DNA from 3 places in the Pseudomonas sp. MT3 genome. Region 3 is predicted to be linked to each of the others. Evidence: predicted binding sites of a transcription regulator. Region 3 holds the regulator's gene; each other region holds the start of a gene.
What was found. The regulator LexA, encoded in region 3, represses DNA repair genes until DNA is damaged. The targets are predictions, from matches to a motif close to CTGTNTNNNNANACAG.
Positions count from the first base shown of each region.

Region 1: recN (DNA repair protein RecN) is a predicted target of LexA. The motif match lies at 1,816-1,831, and genes of this name have one in related genera.
Region 2: imuA (translesion DNA synthesis-associated protein ImuA) is a predicted target of LexA. The motif match lies at 4,551-4,566, and genes of this name have one in related genera.

Region 1 covers NZ_JBTVPY010000024.1:29,048-36,432, forward strand. The annotation lists gene recN (DNA repair protein RecN) at 116-1,792, opposite strand; gene grpE (nucleotide exchange factor GrpE) at 1,964-2,527, shown strand; gene dnaK (molecular chaperone DnaK) at 2,617-4,533, shown strand; gene dnaJ (molecular chaperone DnaJ) at 4,656-5,786, shown strand; gene dapB (4-hydroxy-tetrahydrodipicolinate reductase) at 5,869-6,675, shown strand; gene carA (glutamine-hydrolyzing carbamoyl-phosphate synthase small subunit) at 6,863-7,385, shown strand, end outside.
Region 2 covers NZ_JBTVPY010000001.1:16,610-23,994, forward strand. The annotation lists gene ACYCAX_RS00085 (class I SAM-dependent methyltransferase) at 1-76, shown strand, start outside; gene ACYCAX_RS00090 (VRR-NUC domain-containing protein) at 318-1,967, shown strand; gene ACYCAX_RS00095 (ATP-dependent DNA helicase) at 1,964-4,279, shown strand; gene imuA (translesion DNA synthesis-associated protein ImuA) at 4,665-5,279, shown strand; gene ACYCAX_RS00105 (Y-family DNA polymerase) at 5,282-6,691, shown strand; gene ACYCAX_RS00110 (error-prone DNA polymerase) at 6,688-7,385, shown strand, end outside.
Region 3 covers NZ_JBTVPY010000012.1:49,079-56,463, reverse strand. The annotation lists gene topA (type I DNA topoisomerase) at 1-69, shown strand, start outside; gene ACYCAX_RS14120 (DUF6586 family protein) at 137-658, shown strand; gene ACYCAX_RS14115 (hypothetical protein) at 772-1,008, shown strand; gene sulA (SOS-induced cell division inhibitor SulA) at 1,051-1,524, opposite strand; gene lexA (transcriptional repressor LexA) at 1,538-2,152, opposite strand; gene ACYCAX_RS14100 (TetR/AcrR family transcriptional regulator) at 2,404-3,105, shown strand; gene ACYCAX_RS14095 (L,D-transpeptidase) at 3,150-3,674, shown strand; gene nagZ (beta-N-acetylhexosaminidase) at 3,686-4,684, shown strand; gene ACYCAX_RS14085 (S-methyl-5'-thioinosine phosphorylase) at 4,695-5,432, shown strand; gene ACYCAX_RS14080 (DEAD/DEAH box helicase) at 5,478-7,385, opposite strand, start outside.

The DNA.
Region 1 (7,385 bases), on a different contig from region 3:
AAGGGTCGCCGTTTTTATTTTCGGGCGTCTTTCATGTAGGAGCGAGATTGCTCGCGAACCGCTCAGCGCTGGAGTGGCCGGACGCACGTTTGTGAGCAAGCTCGCTCCTGCAGGATCAGCCCTGTAGGGCGGAATCCACCATCTTGCGCGCGTGGGCCAGGGATTCCTTGGTCAGGTCGACGCCGCCGAGCATGCGGGCGATTTCCTCGATGCGTTCGGCCTTCTTCAGGTTGGCCACGGCGGTGCGGGTTTCGCGGGTGTCGCGATCCTTGTGCACGAACAGGTGCTGGTGGCCCTGGGCGGCAACCTGCGGCAGGTGGGTGACGGTCAGTACCTGGCCGCGATCGCCCAGGCGGCGCAGCAATTGGCCGACCACTTCGGCGGTGGGGCCGCCGATGCCGACGTCCACTTCGTCGAAGACCAGGGTGGGGATGCGCGAGGTCTGCGCGGTGATCACCTGGATCGCCAGGCTGATGCGCGACAATTCGCCACCGGAGGCGACCTTTGCCAGGCCCTTGATGGGTTGGCCGGGGTTGGCGCTGACCAGGAACTCCAGCTGCTCCAGGCCGTTGACCTGCGGTTCGTCCGAGGTGGCGTCGCGCAGTTCGATGGCGAAGCGCCCGCCCGGCATGCCCAGGCGCTGCATTTCCACCTCCACGGCCTTGGCCAGTTGCGGCGCGGCGCCCTGGCGGAGGCGGCTGAGTTCGTCGGCCTTCTCCTGATAGTGGCGGGCGTAGGCGGCCAGTTCGTCGCCCAGGCGCTCCACGGCTTCGTCGTCGGCGTTCAGCGCTTCCAGTTCGTCCAGCAGGCGTTGCTGCAGATCCTGCAGTTCGTGGGGCTGCACGCGGTGCTTGCGCGCAAGGCTGTAGATGGCATCCATGCGTTCTTCCAACTGCTGCAGACGTATGGGGTCGGCGTCGAAGTGATCGACGAAGCGGTTCAGTTCGCCGATGGCTTCCTCTACCTGGATTTGCGCGCTGGAGAGCAGGTTCACGGCTTCGGAGAGCGCTGCCGGCTGGCTCTGGAAGGCCGTCAGGCGGTTCAGGCTGGAGGTCAGCGCCGAGAGCACGTTGCCGGCATCGCTTTCGCTGCACAGCTCGACGACCTGGCGGCAGGCGGCGATCAGGCTGCCGGCGTTGCTCAGGGTTCTGTGTTCGGCCTCCAGCGACTCCAGTTCGTTATCACTCAGGCCGAGGTTTTCCAACTCTTCCAACTGGTAGCTGAGCAACTGGTGGCGGGCGCGCTGCTCGTCGCCGTTGCGCGACAGACGGTCCAGTTCCTGGCGGGTCTGCTTCCAGCGCTGCGCGGCGAGGTGTACCTGGCGCGCCAGATCCTGGCTGCCGGCGAATTCGTCGAGCAGGCGGCGATGGGTGTCGGCCTTGAGCAGGGACTGGTGCTCGTGCTGGCTGTGGATATCGATGAGCAGCTCGCCCAGGTGCTTGAGGTCGCCCAGCGGGCAGGGCGTGCCGTTGATGTAGGCGCGGGAGCGGCCTTCGGCGGTGATCACCCGGCGCAGGATGCACGGACCGTCCTGTTCCAGGTCGCGCTCGGCCAGCCAGTCGCGGGCTTCGGCAATCGCGCTGACATCGAAGCTGGCGAGAATGTCGGCCTTGTCCGAGCCGGGGCGCACCACGCCACTGTCGGCACGGTCGCCCAGGGCCAGGCCGAGGGCGTCGAGCATGATCGATTTGCCGGCGCCGGTTTCGCCGGTGATCACGGTCATGCCGGCGGCGAGCTCGAGATCGAGGTGCTCGACGATGGCGTAGTTGTGCACGGACAGGTGAACCAGCATGGGCGGCGGCTCCATCAATAGGTCTGGTTATTTATACAGTATTTTGAGCTGCTGGCAATTCTCCTCTCGGCCCTTGAAGTGGCCGAATCCCACCCCATATAGACGGCAGAGCCGCGGACCAATGGGTTCGCTTTGTTTTCAAAGGCTTATTTTCTTTTTTAGGAGAGTGGCATGTCTGACGAACAACAGACTCAGGATTCCCAGTTCAACGAGCAGCCGGACACCGGTGCTGCCGAGGACCTGAACGCCCGCGTGCTGGAGCTGGAAGAGCAGGTCGCCGCGGCCAAGGATCAGAGCCTGCGCGCCGTCGCCGAACTGCAGAACGTCCGCCGCCGTGCCGAGCAGGACGTGGAGAAGGCGCACAAGTTCGCCCTGGAGAAGTTCTCCGGCGACCTGCTGCCGATCGTCGATACCCTCGAGCGCGCGCTGGAGATGTCCAGTTCGACCGATGAGGCGATCAGGCCGATGCGCGAAGGCATCGAGCTGACCCTGAAGATGTTCCACGACACCCTCAAGCGCTACAACCTGGAGCCGGTCGATCCGCACGGCGAGCCGTTCAATCCCGAACATCACCAGGCGATGGCGATGGAGGAGAGCGTGCACCTGGAGCCGGGCAGCGTGGTCAAGGTGTTCCAGAAGGGTTACCTGCTCAACGGTCGCCTGCTGCGTCCGGCGATGGTCGTGGTCAGCAAGGCGCCCGAACAAACCCCGCCTTCGATCGACGAGAAGGCTTGAAATCCACCACCCGGTCCCCATCTGGGTAATCAACCGAGCCAAATACCCGCAACAGGGTCAGCGCGGAATCTAATTTCTGGAGAGTGAATATGGGCAAAATCATTGGTATCGACCTGGGGACCACCAACTCCTGTGTGTCCATCCTGGAGAACGGTAACGTCAAGGTCATCGAGAACGCCGAAGGCGCTCGTACCACCCCATCGATCATCGGCTACGCCAACGATGGCGAAATCCTGGTAGGTCAGCCGGCCAAGCGCCAGGCCGTGACCAACCCGACCAACACCCTGTACGCGGTGAAGCGCCTGATCGGTCGTCGCTTCGAAGAAGACGTCGTACAGAAAGACATCAAGATGGTGCCTTACAAGATCGTCAAGGCTGACAACGGCGACGCATGGGTCGAGGCCAAGGGCCAGAAGATGGCTCCGCCGCAGGTCTCCGCCGAAGTCCTGAAGAAGATGAAGAAGACCGCCGAAGACTATCTCGGCGAACCTGTCACCGAAGCGGTCATCACCGTTCCGGCCTACTTCAACGACAGCCAGCGCCAGGCCACCAAGGACGCCGGCCGCATCGCCGGTCTCGACGTCAAGCGCATCATCAACGAACCGACCGCAGCTGCGCTGGCCTACGGCCTGGACAAGGCCAAGGGCGACCACACCATCATCGTCTACGACCTGGGCGGCGGCACCTTCGACGTTTCCGTGATCGAAATCGCCGAAGTCGATGGCGAGCACCAGTTCGAAGTACTGGCCACCAACGGTGACACCTTCCTCGGTGGTGAAGACTTCGACCTGCGCCTGATCGACTACCTCGTCGAAGAATTCAAGAAAGAATCCGGCATGGACCTCAAGGGCGACCCGCTGGCCATGCAGCGCCTGAAGGAAGCTGCCGAGAAGGCCAAGATCGAGCTGTCCTCCACCCAGCAGACCGACGTCAACCTGCCGTACGTCACCGCTGACGCCAGCGGTCCGAAGCACCTGAACGTCAAGGTTTCCCGCGCCAAGCTGGAATCCCTGGTGGAAGACCTGGTCACCCGCACCATCGAGCCGTGCCGCGTTGCGCTGAAAGACGCAGGCCTGGACGTCTCGAAGATCGACGAAGTGATCCTGGTCGGCGGCCAGACCCGCATGCCGCTGGTGCAGAAGACCGTTGCCGAGTTCTTCGGCAAGGAAGCGCGCAAGGACGTCAACCCGGACGAAGCCGTCGCGATGGGTGCTGCCATCCAGGGCGCCGTGCTGGCCGGCGACGTGAAGGACGTGCTGCTGCTCGACGTCACCCCGCTGACCCTGGGTATCGAAACCCTGGGTGGCGTGATGACCGCGCTGATCGACAAGAACACCACCATCCCGACCAAGAAGTCGCAAGTGTTCTCCACCGCCGATGACAATCAGGGCGCCGTGACCATCCACGTGCTGCAGGGCGAGCGCAAGCAAGCCGCGCAGAACAAGTCGCTGGGCAAGTTCGACCTGGCCGACATTCCGCCGGCTCCGCGTGGCGTGCCGCAGATCGAAGTGACCTTCGACATCGACGCCAACGGCATCCTGCACGTCGGCGCCAAGGACAAGGCCACCGGCAAGCAGCAGTCCATCGTGATCAAGGCCTCCTCCGGCCTGTCCGAGGACGAGATTGCGCAGATGGTGCGTGATGCCGAGGCGAACGCCGAGGAGGACCGCAAGTTCGAGGAACTGGCCGCTGCCCGCAACCAGGGTGACGCGCTGGTCCACGCCACTCGCAAGATGGTCACCGAGGCTGGCGACAAGGCCACCGCCGAGGAGAAAGCCGCCATCGACAAGGCGCTCGGCGAGCTGGAAGTTGCCGTGAAAGGTGACGACAAGGCCGAGATCGAAGCGAAGATGAACGCGCTGTCCCAGGCGTCCACCCCGCTGGCGCAGAAGATGTACGCCGAACAGCCGCAGCCGGGCGCTGCCGCTCAGGGCGAGGCCGCTGACGACAAGGCGGGTGACGATGTCGTCGACGCCGAATTCGAAGAGGTCAAGGAGAACAAGTAAGCCGCGTGCAAGCTTGCGCTCCAGCGCACCGGCCCGCGTGTCGGTGCGCATGAAACGTCACGCGGGGGCTTGCTCCCGCGTCGGCGTGTCTGGGGGAGAGGTTTTCGAGGTGCAGGAAAGTTATGGCCAAACGTGATTTTTACGAGGTACTGGGTGTCGAGCGTGGCGCCAGCGAGTCGGACCTGAAGAAGGCCTACCGCCGGCTGGCCATGAAATTCCACCCGGACCGCAATCCCGGCGACAAGGAGGCCGAGGACAAATTCAAGGAGGCCAACGAGGCGTACGAGGTTCTGTCCGACGCCAGCAAGCGCGCGGCCTACGACCAGTACGGCCATGCCGGCGTCGATCCGCAGATGGGCGGTGCCGGTGCGGGCTTCGGTGGTGCGAGCTTCTCGGACATCTTCGGCGATGTCTTCAGTGACTTCTTCGGTGGTGGTGGCGGACGCGGCGGTTCCCGTGGCGGCCCGGCGCGCGGCGCCGACCTGCGCTACACCCTCGACCTGGACCTGGAAGACGCGGTTCGCGGCACCACCGTGACCATTCGCGTCCCGACCCTGGTCGGTTGCAAGACCTGCAGCGGCAGCGGCGCCAAGCCCGGCACCACGCCGGTCACCTGTACCACCTGCGGTGGTATCGGCCAGGTGCGCATGCAGCAGGGCTTCTTCTCGGTGCAGCAGACCTGCCCGCGCTGCCACGGCAGCGGCAAGATGATCACCGACCCCTGTGGTTCCTGCCACGGTCAGGGTCGCGTGGAAGAACACAAGACCCTGTCGGTGAAAGTGCCGGCGGGCGTCGATACCGGTGACCGCATCCGCCTGACCGGCGAAGGCGAGGCTGGCGCCCACGGTGGCCCGGCGGGCGACCTCTACGTGGTGGTGAACGTGCGTGAGCACGACATCTTCCAGCGCGACGGCAAGCACCTGTACTGCGAAGTGCCGATCAGCTTCGCCGATGCTGCGCTGGGCGGCGAACTGGAAGTGCCGACTCTGGATGGCCGCGTGAAGCTGAAGATTCCCGAGGGCACTCAGACCGGCAAGCTGTTCCGCCTGCGCGGAAAGGGGGTCGCCCCGGTGCGCGGTGGCGGTGCCGGCGACCTGATGTGCCGCGTCGTCGTGGAGACTCCGGTGCAACTGGACAAGCGCCAGCGCGAGCTGCTCGAAGAGTTCCGCAATACCCTGCAGGGCAACTCTTCCAATTCGCCCAAGGCCAGTGGCTGGTTCGAAGGTATGAAGCGCTTCTTCGACGATCTATGACTTTCTCGAGCCGCAAGCTGCAAGCGACAAGCTCTAAGGGGCGGCGCTTGCAGCTTGCAGCTTGTTGCTTGGAGCTGATGTTATGCGACGTATTGCCGTAATGGGCGCCGCCGGGCGCATGGGCAAGACCCTGATCGAGGCGGTGCAGCAGACGGGCGGCAGCGCCGGCCTGACCGCGGCGGTCGACCGCCCGGACAGTACTCTGGTCGGTGCCGATGCCGGTGAGCTGGCCGGCCTGGGCCGCATCGGCGTGCCGCTGTCGGGCGACCTGGCCAAGGTGGTCGACGAGTTCGACGTGCTGATCGACTTCACCCACCCGACCGTGACCCTGAAGAATCTGGAAGTCTGCCGCAGGGCGGGCAAGGCGATGGTTATCGGCACCACTGGCTTCACCGTCGAGGAGAAGGCGCTGCTGAACGATGCGGCCAGGGACATCCCGATCGTCTTCGCCGCCAACTACAGCGTCGGCGTGAACCTCTGCCTGAAGCTGCTCGATACCGCTGCCCGTGTGCTGGGCGACGAAGTGGACATCGAGATCATCGAAGCGCACCACCGCCATAAGGTCGACGCGCCGTCCGGTACCGCGCTGCGCATGGGCGAAGTGGTCGCCAATGCGTTGGGTCGCGATCTGGAGAAAGTGGCCGTGTACGGTCGCGAAGGCCAGACCGGTGCTCGTCCGCGCGAAACCATCGGTTTCGCCACCGTGCGTGCCGGCGATGTGGTGGGCGATCACACCGTGCTGTTCGCTGCCGATGGCGAGCGCGTGGAGATCACCCACAAGGCCTCTAGCCGCATGACCTTCGCCCGTGGCGCCGTGCGCGCCGCGCAGTGGTTGGAAGGGCAGGGCAGTGGCCTGTACGACATGCAGGATGTGCTCGGCCTTCGCTGAGTGGCATGGCCGTACGTCGTGCAAAAGGTGGACCATGATGTCGCATTTCTGTAAACTACAGCTTTAGTGTGTCCACTAAAAGTAGCGCAGCATGATCACATAAAAAGCGGGATGACTTCTTCTGATGTCATCCCGCTTTTTTACAATCTGCGCACGCCCAGCCAGGCTTGAACTACGGGAGGTCTTCTTGACTAAGCCAGCCATACTTGCACTTGCCGACGGCAGCGTTTTTCGCGGTGAAGCCATCGGCGCCGACGGCCAGACCGTCGGAGAGGTGGTGTTCAACACCGCCATGACCGGCTACCAGGAAATCCTCACCGATCCTTCCTACGCCCAGCAGATCGTCACCCTGACCTACCCGCACATCGGCAACACCGGCACCACGCCGGAAGACGCCGAGTCGAACAAGGTCTGGGCCGCCGGCCTGATCATCCGTGACCTGCCGCTGCTCTCCAGCAGTTGGCGCGACAAGCAGTCCCTGCCGGACTACCTGAAAGAGAACGGTACCGTTGCCATCGCCGGTATCGACACCCGCCGCCTGACCCGCATCCTGCGCGAGAAGGGTTCGCAGAACGGCTGCATCCTGGCAGGCCCCGACGCCACCGAGGAAAAAGCCCTCGAACTGGCGCGCGGCTTCCCGGGCCTGAAGGGCATGGACCTGGCCAAGGTCGTGTCCTCCACCGAGAAGTACGAGTGGCGTTCCAGCGTGT
Region 2 (7,385 bases), on a different contig from region 3:
CCTGGAAAACCCGCCGGAATTCGCCGATATCGAAGAAGACAGCGGGTTGAAGGCGCTGGTGTTCCGGCTGGACTGACCCGTACCGCCCCATCGCCGGCACTATGCCCCTGTAGGAGCGAGCTTGCTCGCGAACCCCGCTTCACGCCGGGCCATGCGGTGCAATGCGGTTCGCGAGCAAGCTCGCTCCTACGAAGAGCAGCCCGCAGCCATGTAGGCAATCTCCCGATGAAAGGCCGCGCTAACCCTTGCGGCCAGGCCCCCATCACGCCATCCTTGCTACTGTATGTAAAACCAGTGCCTGCCCTGGTGCTCAAAAAATGCCCGTGCCGCTCGACCCCAGCCTCTACTACCTGACCAACTTCCACCGCGCCCTCGACTGGATCGACGAACGCTACGCCGACCTGCTCGACGCCGAGGAAGCCCGGTTCATCGCCGATTTCCGCGCGCTGCCGTTGCCCTCGCGGGCGCTGCTGGTGCGGCTGGTGATGCGCAAGGGGCCGCACTTTCGCGCCGGCAAGCTGAGCTACGCGGAGATCAGCGACATCCCCAGCGCTGCCGCGCCGCTGCTGGAACTGGGCTGGCTCGATAACGCTCACCCGCTCACGCTGGAAGAGCTGCTGTCACTGCTGCTCAAGGGCGAACTGCTCGCGCGTTTTCGCGATGACCTGCCGCGCGGCTCGCTGAAGAAGGCCGAACTCTACGAGCACCTGCACGCCTACCACGAGCAGGTGCAGCCCTTCGCCGGCTGGTACCCGGAGCTCGACCAGCTCTACACGTTGATGGTGACGCCGCTATGCGACCGCCTGCGCCTGCTGTTCTTCGGCAACCTGCAGCAGGACTGGTCCGAATTCGTCCTCGCCGACCTCGGCATCTTCCGCTACGAGACCGTGTCCTTCACCGCCGATTCCCGCGCCTTCCGCCGCCGCAATGACCTTGAGGCCTACATCCACCTGTGGAACGGCGCGGTGCGCTTCGAAACCGGCGAACCCATCGCCGAGCTGCTGGCCGAACTGGACGACTTCCACAGCGACAACAGCTACCTGCAAGCCCGCCACGGCCGCTTGCTGTACCGCATGGCCTACCAGCTGGAGCGCGAAGGCGAGCTGGACGCCGCGCTGGCGCTTTACCAACGCACCGCCGCCGAGGGCTCGCGGCAACGGCAGATTCGCGTGCTGGAACGCCTGCAACGCTTCGAGGAAGCCCACGCCCTGGTGCAAGCCGCCCTGGTCGCGCCGGAAAGCGACGGCGAGCTGCAGTTGGTCGAGCGTGCGCTGACCCGGCTGGTCCGCCAGCTCGGGCTGCCGAAGGAAAAAGCCGCCAAGGCTGCCCCGCCGCTGCGCATCGATCTGGAGATGCCGCGCCCGGACGTCAACGTCGAGTTCGCCGTGCAGGCCGCGCTTCACGAGGACAACGCGCCGGTGCACTACGTGGAAAACGCGCTGATCTGCAGCCTGTTCGGCCTGCTCTGCTGGGACGTGATCTTCGCCCCGCTGCCCGGCGCCTTCTTCCACCCCTTCCAGGTCGGGCCCAGCGATCTCAACCGCAGCGACTTCGTCAGCCGCCGTGCGGAAGCCTTCGCCGCACGCCTGGCGTTGCTGGACAGCGATGCGTACCTGACGGCGATCCGCGAAACCTGGGCCGCCAAGACCGGTATCCTCTCGCCCTTCGTACACTGGGAGCTGCTCGACGAAAACCTGCTGGAGCAGGCCCTGCACTGCCTGCCGGCGGCGCACCTGAAGCTGTGGTTCGAGCGCCTGCTGGCCGACCCGAAGGCCAACCGCGCCGGCATGCCCGACCTGATCCAGTTCTGGCCCGCCGAGGCGCGCTACCGGATGATCGAGGTGAAAGGCCCCGGCGACCGCCTGCAGGACAACCAGAAGCGCTGGCTGGCCTTCTGCGCCGAGCACGGCATGCCGGTGGAAGTCTGCTACGTGCGCTGGCAGGGCGAGGCGGAAGAGCTCTCATGAGCTACGCCATCGCCGTGCGCGCGCTGTGCGAATTCACCGCCAAGGAGGGTGACCTCGACCTGCGCTTCACCCCCGCTCCCACGGCTCAGGAAGGCATGGCCGGGCACGCCACGGTGGTCTCCCGCCGCGGTCTTGGCTACATCGCCGAGTTGCCTTTGCGCGGCGAATACCCGGGGTTGGTGGTCAGCGGCCGCGCCGACGGCTACGACCCGAACGAAAACCTGCTGGAAGAGATCAAGACCCATCGTGGCGACGTCGCACGCATCCCGCAGAACCACCGGCTGCTGCACTGGGCGCAGGTGAAGGTATACGGCTGGCTGCTGTGCCAGACCCTGGAGATCGACGCCATCGACCTGGCCGTCGTCTACTTCAACGTCATCACCCAGAAGGAAACCGAGTTCCGCGAGCGCTTCGCCGCCGATGAGCTGCGCGCCTTCTTCGAACTGCAATGCCAGCGCTTCGTGCAGTGGGCCGAGCAGGAAAGCGCCCACCGCGTCGAGCGTGACCAGGGATTGGAAGCGCTGCGCTTCCCCTACGCCGATTTCCGCCAGGGCCAGCGCATGCTCGCCGAGTCGGTGTACCGCGCCGCCCGTGACGGCCAGACGCTGATGGCGCAGGCCACCACCGGCATCGGCAAGACCCTCGGCACCCTGTTCCCGCAACTCAAGGCCTTCCCCGGCCAGCAACTGGACCGCTTGTTCTTCCTCACTGCCAAGACTCCCGGCCGGCGCCTGGCGCTGGACGCCCTGGCGACCCTGCGCCAGCAGGAGGCCGCCCAGCCGCTGCGGGTGCTCGAGCACGTCGCCCGCGACAAGGCCTGCGAGCACCCGGACAAAGCCTGCCACGGCGAATCCTGCCCGCTGGCCAAGGGTTTCTACGATCGCCTGCCCGCCGCCCGCGAGGCCGCGCTCAAGCAGCGCTGGCTGACCCAGGAAGCGGTGCGCCAGGTGGCGCTGGAACACCAGGTCTGCCCGTACTACCTGAGCCAGGAGCTGTGCCGCTGGTCTGACGTGGTGGTGGGCGACTACAACTACTACTTCGACATGACCGCCCTGCTCTACGGCCTTACCGTGCTCAACGACTGGAAGGTCACCCTGCTGGTGGACGAGGCGCACAACCTCATCGAGCGCGGCCGCGGCATGTACAGCGCCGAGCTGGACCAGGGCGAGTTCAATGCCCTGCGCAAAGTCGCCCCGGCCAAGCTGAAAAGCGCGCTGGAGCGCGTCGGCCGGCACTGGAACCAGCTACACCAGGACCAGGACGTCGACTACCAGATCTACCCGACCATCCCCGACCTGTTCATCGCCGCGCTGCAGAAGGCCGTCAGCGCCATCACCGACCACCTCACCGACCAGCCCACCGGCAACGAGGCCGAGCTGCTGCGCTTCTACCTCGACGCCATGCTGTTCTGCCGGCTGGCCGAGGCCTACGGACCGCACTCGCTGTTCGACATCACCCGCCACGACGTCAGCGCGCGCCGCGTACTCTCGACCCTGTGCCTGCGCAACGTGGTGCCGGCGCCCTTCCTCGCCGAGCGCTTCAAGGTGGCCCACAGCACCACGCTGTTCTCCGCCACCCTGACCCCGGCGCATTACTACGCCGACCTGCTCGGCCTGCCCGAAGACACCGGCTGGCGCGAGGTGGAGTCGCCCTTCCACGCCGAACAGCTGGAAGTCCACGCGCTGAGCAACCTGTCCACCCGCTACCAGCACCGCGAGGCCAGCCTCACACCGATCAGCACCCTGATGGCCCGGCAGTTCCGTACGCGGCCCGGCAATTACCTGGCCTTCTTCAGCAGCTACGCCTACCTGCAACAGGCGCTGGACCGCTTCACCGCCGAGTACCCGGACATCCCGCACTGGGCACAGTCGCGCAGCATGAACGAACTGGAGCGCCAGGCCTTCCTCGACCGCTTCACCACCGGCTCGCGCGGCATCGGCTTCGCCGTGCTCGGCGGCGCTTTCGGCGAAGGCATCGACCTGCCGGGCGAGCGCCTGATCGGCGCCTTCATCGCCACGCTGGGATTGCCGCAGGTGAACGAGGTCAACGAAGAGATCAAGCAGCGCATGCAGGGGATGTTCGGCGACGGCTACGACTACACCTACCTGTTCCCTGGCTTGCAGAAGGTCGTCCAGGCGGCGGGCCGGGTGATCCGCACGCCGACGGATTCGGGGGTGATCTATCTGCTCGATGACCGCTTCAACCAGCCGGCGGTGCGGCGGTTGCTGCCGGGGTGGTGGAAGCCGGAGCGGCTGAAGTTCATCGCCGATCCGCCGCGATTCAAGGCGCCGCAGGGGTATCTGTTGCTGTAGCCGCTTGCATGCGCAATTCCCTGCTTCGCGATGGGCGTTGTGCCGTGCGATTCGCGAGCAAGCTCGCTCCTACGAAGAGCGCGCCGATGTACAACCTGTAGGAGCGAGCTTGCTCGCGAACCTGCCGGAGACGCCGGCCCTGCCGGCGATTCGCGGAGAAGCTCCGCTCCTACGAGAGCCAAAGCGCCGGAGCGGACTTGTAGCAGCGCCCCGGCGCGTCTGAATACCCGTCAGACCAACCGCCATTGACGGCGCCTTCCCACTGGATAAACTGTATATCCATACAGTTATTTTCGAGCAATCCCATGCACCCCTCATCCCCGCCCCTTCCCCGGCCCGCCCGCCGGGCGCATGACTGTCGCCGTTCGCCGGCCGGGAGGCCGTGATGGGCAGCGTGGTCGCACTCGACACCCTGTTCCACCAGCGCCAGGTCTGGAAGGGCCAACCCCAGGGCCTGTCGCCCAGCCTGCAGCCCACCGGGCATGCGGCCCTGGACGCCGCCCTGCCCAGCGGCGGTTGGCCGGAAGCGGCGCTCAGCGAAATCCTCCTGGTCGCGGAAGGCACCGGCGAACTGCAACTGGTCTGGCCGACCCTGGCGCGACTCAGCGCAGCAGGCGAGCGCATCATGCTGGTCGCACCGCCCCACGTGCCCTACCCGGCCGCCTGGCAGGCCGCCGGCGTGGCGCTGGAGCAGCTCGCCATCATCCAGGCGAGCGGGCGCGATGCGCTCTGGACCGCCGAGCAGTGCTTGCGCTCGGGCAGTTGCGGCGCCGTGCTGTGCTGGCCGCAGCAGGCCGACGACCGCGCCCTGCGCCGCCTGCAGGTGGCCGCCGAAACCGGGCAGACCCTGGCCATCGCCTACCGCTCGCAGCGCGAAGCGCTCAACCCCTCGCCCGCCGCGTTGCGCCTGGCGCTGGACGCCAACCCGGCGCAGCTGCGCGTGCTCAAGTGCCGGGGAGGCCTGGCGCCAGCGCGGCCCATCCCGCTGCCCTGGTACTGACCATGCTCTGGGCCTGCATTCTCCTGCCACAGCTGGCAATGGACGGCGTACTGCGCGGCCGTTCCGAGCCGGACGCCGCCCTGGCGCTGCTCGCCGGGCCGACCCAGCGCCGCGTGCTGCAGGCGGTGAACCCGGCTGCGCGGGCGCTGGGGCTCAAGCCCGGCCAGTCGCTCACCGCCGCCCAGGCGCTGAGCCGCGACTTCGCCACCGCCGAGTACGACCTGGGCGACGTGCAGCGCTGGCAGAACCTGCTGGCCGCCTGGGCCTACGGCTTCAGCTCCCAGGTCAGCCAGCACTACCCCCGCGCGCTGCTGCTGGAGGTGCAATCCAGCCTGCAACTGTTCGGTCCCTGGCCGCGCTTCGAGGCGCGCCTGCGCGAAGAATTGAACGGCCTCGGCTTCCGCCACCGCATCACCGCCGCGCCCAACCCGGCCGCCGCGCGCATCCTTGCCAACGGCCACGACGGGCTGGCGATCCACGACAACCAGCAACTGCGTCAGTACCTGGGGAAGATGCCGCTGGAGCGCCTGGGCCTGGAGCGCGACGCCGCCATCTCGCTGGGCCGCATGGGCCTGCGCAGCCTGCAGCAACTGCTCGCCCTGCCGCGCGAGAGCCTGGCCCGGCGCTTCCCGCCGCAGGTGCTGCGGCAGGTCGACACCCTGCTCGGCCAGCGCCCGCTGGCCCTGGAGTTCTACCGGCCGCCGGATCGCTTCGAGTCGCGTATCGAGCTGAACTTCGACGTGGAGTCCACCCAGGCGCTGCTGTTCCCGCTGCGCCGCCTGACCGCCGATCTCGCCGCCTTCCTCGCCGGACGCGACAGCGGCGTGCAGCGTTTCGTCCTCCATCTGGAACACCATGAAGGCAGCGACACGCTGATGCCGGTCGGCCTGCTCAGCGCCGAGCGCGAGGCGGCGATGCTCTTCGAGCTGACCCGTGGCCGCCTGGAGCAACTGCAACTGCGCGCCCCGGTGCACAGCGTGCGGTTGCTGGCCGACGACCTGCCGGCCTTCGTGCCGCAGCGCCGCGAGCTGTTCGACGACCGTCCGCAGCAGTCGCTGCCCTGGGAACAGCTGCGCGAACGCCTGCGCGCACGGTTGGGCGATGACGCCGTGCACAGTCTCGGGGGCCGCGCCGACCATCGCCCGGAGCGCGCCTGGCAGGGCAGCTCCACACCGCTAAAAGTCGTCACCGAAGCCCCGCGCCCCGGCTGGCTGCTGGCCGAGCCACAGCCACTGCGCGAGTTCGCCCCGGCGCTGCTGGCCGGCCCCGAACGCATCGAATCCGGCTGGTGGGACGGCGAGGACATCCGCCGCGACTACTACCAGGTGCGCACCCGTAGCGGCCAGCGCGCCTGGGTGTTCCGCCCGGTGGGCGACGACGGCCCGCTGCTGCTGCACGGCTGGTTCGCATGAACGCGCCGCTCGAAGACATCGGCTACGCCGAGCTGCACTGCCTGTCCAACTTCAGCTTCCAGCGCGGCGCCTCCAGTGCCGACGAACTGTTCGAGCGGGCGAAGAAGCTCGGCTACCGTGCCCTGGCGATCACCGACGAATGCAGCCTGGCCGGCATCGTCCGCGCCTGGCAGGCGGCGAAGAAGCACGAGGTCGCGCTGATCACCGGCAGCGAGCTGAGCCTCTCGCAAGGCCCGAAGCTGGTGCTGCTGGCCGAGAACCTGGCCGGCTACGAGAACCTTTGCCGCCTGCTCACCCATGCCCGTCGCGGCGCCGAGAAAGGCAGCTACCGCCTGGTGCGCACGGACTTCGACGGCAACCTCGACCACCTGCTGGCGATCTGGCTGCCACGGGACGAGCGGGACGACGACGGCCTCTGGCTGCGCGAGCTGTTCCCCGAGCGCCTGTGGCTGGGCGTCGAGCTGCACAAGGGCCCGGACGACGCCGGCAAGCTGCGCCGCCTGCAGGAACAGGCCGCACGCCTGGAGATTCCCGCCGTGGCCTGCGGTGACGTGCACATGCACGCCCGTGGCCGCCGCGCCCTGCAGGACTGCATGACCGCCATCCGCCAGCACCTGCCGGTGCACGAGGCCGGCCAGTACCTCTACCCCAACGGCGAACGCCATCTGCGGCCGTGGGAGGCGCTGGCGTCGAT
Region 3 (7,385 bases):
GACGGCAAGCCCACCGGCTGGCGCGCGTTCTTCGACGGCGGCAAGTGGAAGGTCGAAGACAAGCGCTGATGGAAGGCGCGCCCCGCTGAGGCGGGGCGTGCTTATACTGCCGAAGTCGACTGCAGAGGGCCCGGTCATGGCGCACGAACTCTATACTCGTACCAACCAGAAGCTGTTCTTTGCCGGCCTTGCCCTGGAAGCCTGGCGCAGCGCCGAAGCGGCGCGTGCGATGAATGCCCAGGCGCGCATCCAGGCCGAGCGCGAAGCGGCGCTGTTCCATCTCTACGGAGCGGTGCTGGGCGTGGCCCATGAGATCGCTGGGTACTACCGCCTGCCCCAGGCGGGTGCGCCGCGCGTCGATATGCTGCTGAATGCCGAGGTGCTGACCGCGGCTCCAAGTCCGGAGCTGGCGGAAATGGTCGAGCTGGCGCAGGCCCCGGAAGCCTGGCTGAGCCGCCTGCTGGCCGCCTACGCTGCACTGTTCCAACCACCGAGTGAGCCGAAGAAGGCCAAGGTCGATCCGACCCAGCCGTTGATCCAGGCGGTGAACATCGATGAAGAAGCGCCGGTCGAGCTGGGCCACGAAGAGCTCGAGGCCTGGCGCAAGTCCCTGAAAGAGCTGGTGCTGCGCTTTCGCGCGTCGCTGACCGAACTCTGATACATGCTCTGATACGCACGGGTACGACCAGTCGGTCGGTCGGCGGAACGTTGGGCTAGGGTGTAGCGAATGTGACTGTTACACTACGCGTTCTGCTGTGGAGAACCCTTGCTATGCCAACCTCGTTTCTGGAAATCGTAGAGCTGCCTGACGGGCGTATCGTGCTGCGTCGCGCAGATGATGAGGAGGCATTGGTGACCCTGGAATTTTCCGCCGATGCCAAGGGCTTCCTGCAGGGGCAGCACATCGAGATCGCCAAGGCGATGTTCAATGTCGGCGTGCAGATGGCGGGGCGCCTTGCCGAAGGCAGTGACGCCGGCATGGATGAAGGTCCGCGCGTCCTGCACTAAGGTTCGTTCTGGCTTCGCGGCGGTCGCGGCGAAGCCTTCCCCTCATCCCAGGCGAATGTTCAGGCTCTGTGCCTGGCCGGCGATAGCGGCGCGGGATAACTGCGCGCGCGCCTTGGCATTGAGATTCAGCCAGCTCACCACGGTATGACTGTTGCCCAGGCGCAGTGCCTCGCAGGCCAGGGCTTGTGCGGCCGCCTGGTCGCGCGCCGGCAGCAGCAGGATGCGTTCGCGGTTCAGGCCGGCCTTGCGCAGCCAGTCCGGGGTCAGGCTGGAGGGTGGGGCGATCAGGGTCAGCCAGCGCGAATCGCTTTCCTCGCTCAGCTCGCGGAGCATCGGCGCCAGCAGCGTCAGGCATTGGCCGGGGAGGCCGCGCAGGGCGATCTCGCTGAAAGCGCTTTCGTCATCGGCGGGTTGTTCTTCCATCAGCTCCGGAAGCAGGGGAGCAGTACCGCTCGCCCAGAGTGCTTCCTGGAACAGCGGGAGTTGCGGCAGGTTCAGCGGCTGCGGGTACTGCATGGGTATCTCCTGTTCAGCGGCGGATCACGCCGACGCTCAAGCCTTCGATGATCAGTTCCTGTTCCTTGAGATCGACCTCGATGGGGGCGAACTCAGGGTTCTCGGCGATCAGCCAGACCTTGCTGCCTTCGCGCTTGAAGCGCTTCACCGTTACCTCTTCACCCAGGCGGGCGACCACGATCTGGCCGTTGCGCGCCTCGCGGGTAACGTGCACGGCGAGCAGGTCGCCGTCGAGGATGCCGACATCCTTCATGCTCTGCCCGCGCACGCGCAGCAGGTAGTCGGCCGGCGGGTTGAAGAAGGTGGGGTTGATGCGGCAGGTGTCGTCGACGTTCTGCTCGGCGAGTATCGGCGCGCCGGCGGCAACGCGACCGATGATCGGCAATTCGTCGTCATTGGCGGCGGCTTTGGGTTCGAAACCGGGAATGCGGATGCCGCGGGAGGCGCCCGGGGTCATTTCGATGGCGCCCTTGCGGGCGAGGGCCTTCAGGTGTTCCTCGGCGGCGTTGGGGGATTTGAAGCCGAGTTCCTGGGCGATTTCCGCGCGGGTGGGCGGGTAGCCGTTGTCTTCCAGGCAGCGTTTGATGAAGGCGAGGATCTCGGCTTGGCGCGGCGTCAGCTTCAGCATGTCCATACTCTGGCTTTTTATACAGTGCCTGGAATTATATACAGTGATGGCGGGCTGGCAATGCCTATTTTCGCGCGGCTGTCGGCTCCACCCCCGTGGATGTAACCTGTGCCTGTTGGCAAGCGTCTTGCTGAGATTCAGTCATCTCGTCGTATTGCCTATAATTTTGTTAACAATCGATCGCACTTCGCTTGACAATACAAGAGGCTGAAACGTATGTTTCAAACAAGTGTTTGTCAGGCGGAATAGTCATGGCCCAGTCGGAAACCGTCGAACGCATCCTGGATGCTGCGGAACAGTTGTTCGCGGAGAAAGGCTTCGCTGAGACTTCTTTGCGTCTTATCACCAGCAAGGCGGGGGTTAACCTTGCGGCGGTGAACTATCACTTCGGCTCGAAGAAGGCGCTGATCCAGGCGGTCTTCTCGCGCTTCCTCGGGCCGTTCTGTTCCAGCCTCGAGAAGGAGCTGGATCGTCGCCAGGCCAAGCCCGATGCGCCGCGAGCCACTCTGGAAGAGCTGCTCGAGCTGTTGGTCGTCCAGGCGATGGCGGTGAAGCCGCGCAGCGGCAACGATCTGTCCATCTTCATGCGTCTGCTGGGCCTTGCTTTCAGCCAGAGCCAGGGGCACCTGCGCAAGTACCTTGAAGAAGTCTACGGCAGGGTGTTCCGCCGCTACATGCTGTTGGTGAACGAAGCCGCGCCGCGCCTGCCGCCGTTGGAACTGTTCTGGCGCGTGCACTTCATGCTCGGCGCCGCGGCGTTCAGCATGTCCGGCATCAAGGCGTTGCGGGCGATGGCCGAGAACGACTTCGGCGTGAGTACGTCCATCGAGCAGGTGATGCGCCTGATGGTTCCGTTCCTTGCCGCCGGCATGCGTGCCGACAGCGGCATCAGCGATCCGTCGCTGGCCGGTGCCCAACTCAAGCCGCGTGCCAAGGCCCCCGCCAAGGCCTGAGCCGAGCTGGGCGGTACAGTCCTGATCGGCTAAAGTAGCCGGCCATGACTGACCTCGATTTCCTCCATATTTCCCTGTCCGACCAGATGCTCTACGGCTTTGCCGGCGAGCACCTGTGCTTGCGCCTGGCGATTTCCAGCGCGGCCAACGGCGCTGGCGAGTCGAGTGGTTCCGGCTGCACGCCGCGTGGCCTGCATCAGGTTCGTGCGCGCATCGGCGAAGGTCTGCCCAAGGGGGCGGTGCTCAAGGGGCGGCGCTGGACGGGCGAGGTCTGGACCCGGGCGCTGCACGATGAGTGCCCCGGCCGCGACTGGATTCTCACACGCATCCTCTGGCTCAGCGGCTGCGAGCCGGGGCGCAATCGAATGGGGGAGGTGGATACCTTCCGCCGCTACATATACCTGCACGGCACGCCGGACTGCGAACCCATGAGTGTGCCGCTGTCCCACGGCTGTATCCGCCTGCGCAATGACGACCTGCTGGAACTCTTTCCCCGAGTGCCCCTCCATTGCCGGGTCCGTATCGAAGAGGCCGCCTGCCCCGACTGGCAGGCGCCACAACTGAACTGAAAGGAATGCACATGCAAGGCTCCCTGATGCTCGACATCGGCGGCACCTGGCTGACCGCCGAGGACCGCCAGATCCTGCGCCACCCGGAAGTGGGCGGCCTGATCATCTTCGCCCGCAACATCGAGTCGCCGCGCCAGGTGCGCGAGCTCTGCGCAGCCATCCGCGCGGTGCGCCCGGATCTGCTGCTGGCAGTGGATCAGGAAGGCGGTCGGGTGCAGCGTCTGCGCCAGGGCTTCCTGCGCCTGCCGGCGATGCGCGCCATTGCCGACAACGCCAATGCCGAGCGCCTGGCCGAACAGTGCGGCTGGTTGATGGCGACCGAAGTGCTGGCGGTGGGGCTGGACCTCAGTTTCGCTCCGGTGCTGGACCTGGATCACCAGCGCAGCGCGGTGGTCGGCAGTCGCGCCTTCGAGGGCAGCCCCGAGCGCGCGGTCGCGCTGGCCGGCGCCTTCATCCGAGGCATGCACGCTGCCGGTATGGCGGCCACCGGCAAGCACTTCCCCGGCCACGGCTGGGCGGAGGTCGACTCCCATGTGGGAATCCCGGAGGACGAGCGCAGCCTGGAAGAGATCCGCGCCTGTGACCTGGTCCCGTTCCAGCGCCTGTCGGGCGAGCTGGATGCGCTGATGCCGGCCCACGTGATCTACCCGCGGGTCGACCCGAATCCCGCCGGCTTCTCCCGGCGCTGGCTGCAGGACATCCTGCGCGGGGAACTGGGCTTCGACGGAGTGATCTTCAGCGACGACCTGTCTATGGCCGGCGCCCATGTGGTGGGCGATGCCGCCAATCGCATCGAGGCCGCGTTGAACGCCGGTTGCGACATGGGCCTGGTGTGTAATGATCGCGCCTCCGCCGAGTTGGCCCTGAGCGCGTTGCAGCGCCTGAAGGTCACTGCGCCGGCGCGCCTGCAACGCATGCGCGCCAGGGCCTGGCCGGGTGCCGAGTACAAGCAGCCGCCGCGCTGGCAGCAGGCCGTGGGCGAACTGCGCGCCGCACAACTGATCGACTAAAGGATTTGCCATGACTGTCTACGCCATCATCGGCGGCACCGGCCTGACTCAACTGGAAGGCCTGACCCTGAAGGACTCCGTCGCGCTGGACACGCCCTACGGCGCGCCTTCGGCTGCCATCCAGCGTGGCGAGTTCGCCGGCCGCGAGGTGTTGTTCCTCGCCCGTCACGGCCATCCGCATCGCTTCCCGCCGCACCAGGTGAACTACCGCGCCAACCTTTGGGCGTTGCAGCAGGCAGGGGCGGAGGCGGTTCTGGCGGTGAACGCGGTGGGCGGTATCCATGCGGCGATGGGTAGCGGTCATCTTTGCGTGCCGCACCAGATCGTCGATTACACCTGGGGCCGCGAGCACACTTATTTTGCCGGTGACATCGATCACGTTACCCACATCGATTTCAGCCATCCGTATGACGAAGGGCTGCGCCAGAAGCTGATCGGGGCTCTGCGGGCGCTGGGCTATTCGCATAGCAGTTATGGTGTCTATGCCGCGACCCAGGGGCCGCGCCTGGAAACCGTGGCGGAGATCGCCAAGCTGGAGCGCGACGGCTGCGACATCGTTGGCATGACCGGTATGCCCGAGGCGGCACTGGCCCGTGAGCTGGAGCTGCCGTACGCCTGCCTGTCGCTGGTGGTGAACCCGGCGGCCGGCAAGTCCAGCGGCATCATCACCATGACCGAGATCGAGCAGGCGCTGCACGAGGGCATCGGCAAGGTGCGTGAGGTGTTGGGGTGTGTGTTGGTGGGCTGAGGAGGCTCGCCGCAACCTTTGGGCCATCGCGGACGAAGTCCGCCCCTACGGATTGGGTAGGGGCGCGAAGAGTGCGTCGATATCGCTTTCCTGCAAACGCAAGCCGCTGTCCTTGCCTTCCTCCAGCACGCCAGCGGCCAGGGCGGTCTTGCGAGCCTGCAACTGCTGGATCTTTTCTTCCAGGGTGCCGCGGGCGATCAGTTTGTAGACGAACACCGGTTTGTCCTGGCCGATGCGGTAGGCGCGATCGGTGGCCTGGTTCTCGGCGGCCGGGTTCCACCAGGGGTCGTAGTGGATCACGGTGTCGGCGGCGGTGAGGTTCAGGCCGGTGCCACCAGCTTTCAGGCTGATGAGGAACAGCGGTACGCGCCCCTGCTGGAAGTCTTCCACCGGCTGGCGGCGGTCGCGGGTTTCGCCGGTGAGGAGCGCATAGGGAATGCTCCGTGCCTGCAGCTGCGCCTGGATCAGTTCGAGCATCGAGGTGAACTGCGAGAAGAGCAGGACGCGCCGTCCTTCGGCCAGCAACTCGTCGAGCATCTCCAGCAAGGCGCTCAGCTTGCCTGAGTGGGTTGCCGGCAAGTCCGCCTGCAGCAGGCGCGGGTCGCAGCAGACCTGGCGCAGCTTGAGCAGCGCGTCGAGCACGACGATCTGACTGCTCGCCAGCCCCTTCCGGCGGATTTCTTCGCGGACCTTGCGGTCCACCGCCAGACGCACGGTTTCGTAGAGGTCGCGCTGGCGCTCGTCGAGTTCCACCTTGTGGGTGATTTCGCTCTTGGGCGGCAGTTCGGTGGCGACCTGGTCCTTGCGGCGGCGCAGCAGGAAGGGCTTGATGCGCGCGTTCAGGTGCGCCAGGCGCTGGCTGTCGCCGGCCTTTTCGATAGGTTGGCGGTACAGGCGTGCGAAATGGCGCGCATCGCCCAGCCAGCCCGGCAGCACCAGGTTGAACAGTGACCAGAGTTCGCCCAGGTGGTTTTCCAGCGGCGTGCCGGTCAGGCACAGGCGCTGCCGGGCGTCGAGACGGGCCGCGGCCTGGGCTGATTTGCTGCTGGCATTCTTCAGATATTGCGCTTCGTCGAAGACCACCAGGTGCAGCGCTTGCCTGGACAGCGCGTCGATGTCCCGGGGCAGCAGGGCATAGGTGCTGAGCAGCAGGTCGTACTGCGCAAGGTCGTCGAAGTGCCGCTGGCGCTCGCTGCCGTGCAGGGTGAGCGCGCGCAGCTCCGGGGCGAAGCGCGCGATCTCGTCCTGCCAGTTGGCCACCAGGCTGGTGGGCATCAGGATCAGGACGGGTCGGTCCAGGCGCCCGGCGCGTTTTTCCGTGAGGATATGGGCGAGCACCTGCAGGGTCTTGCCCAGCCCCATGTCGTCGCCTAGGATGCCGCCGAGCTCCAGGTCGCGCAGCGCCTGCATCCAGGCGAGACCTTGCAGTTGGTAGGGGCGCAACTCCGCCTGCAGGCCGTCCGGTGCCACACAGGGCTGTTGCTGGAAGTCGCGCAGGCGCCGGGCGAGGTGCAGCAACTGCTCGCCGCCTTGCCAGCGCAGCGGGTATTGGTCGAGCTGGCTCAGCAGGCTGGCATCGGTGCTTGGGATTCGCAGGCGGGCTGCGTCGCGTTGCAGGCTGCTGAGCAGCAGCCCTTCCAGCAGTTGCAGCATGGCCCGTATGCGTGCCAGCGGCAGGCTTACGGTCAACGCTTTGCCATCCGTCTGGCGTCGGGCGTCGAGGCGAATGGGTAGTTCAGCGTCATCCGTGCCTTTGCGCAGCGCTGACGGAGCTTTCCGGATCAGCTCCAGCAGCGGGTGCAGCAGGCTGATCTGCTGGCCATCGACCACGATCCCCAGTTCCAGGTCGAACCAGGCCTGACCGGGTTCTTCCTCGATATGAACGTACCAGTCTTCGACTTCGCTGAAGTCGAAGGGAAAGTCTTCGTCGAACTCCACCACCCAGCCCTGGGC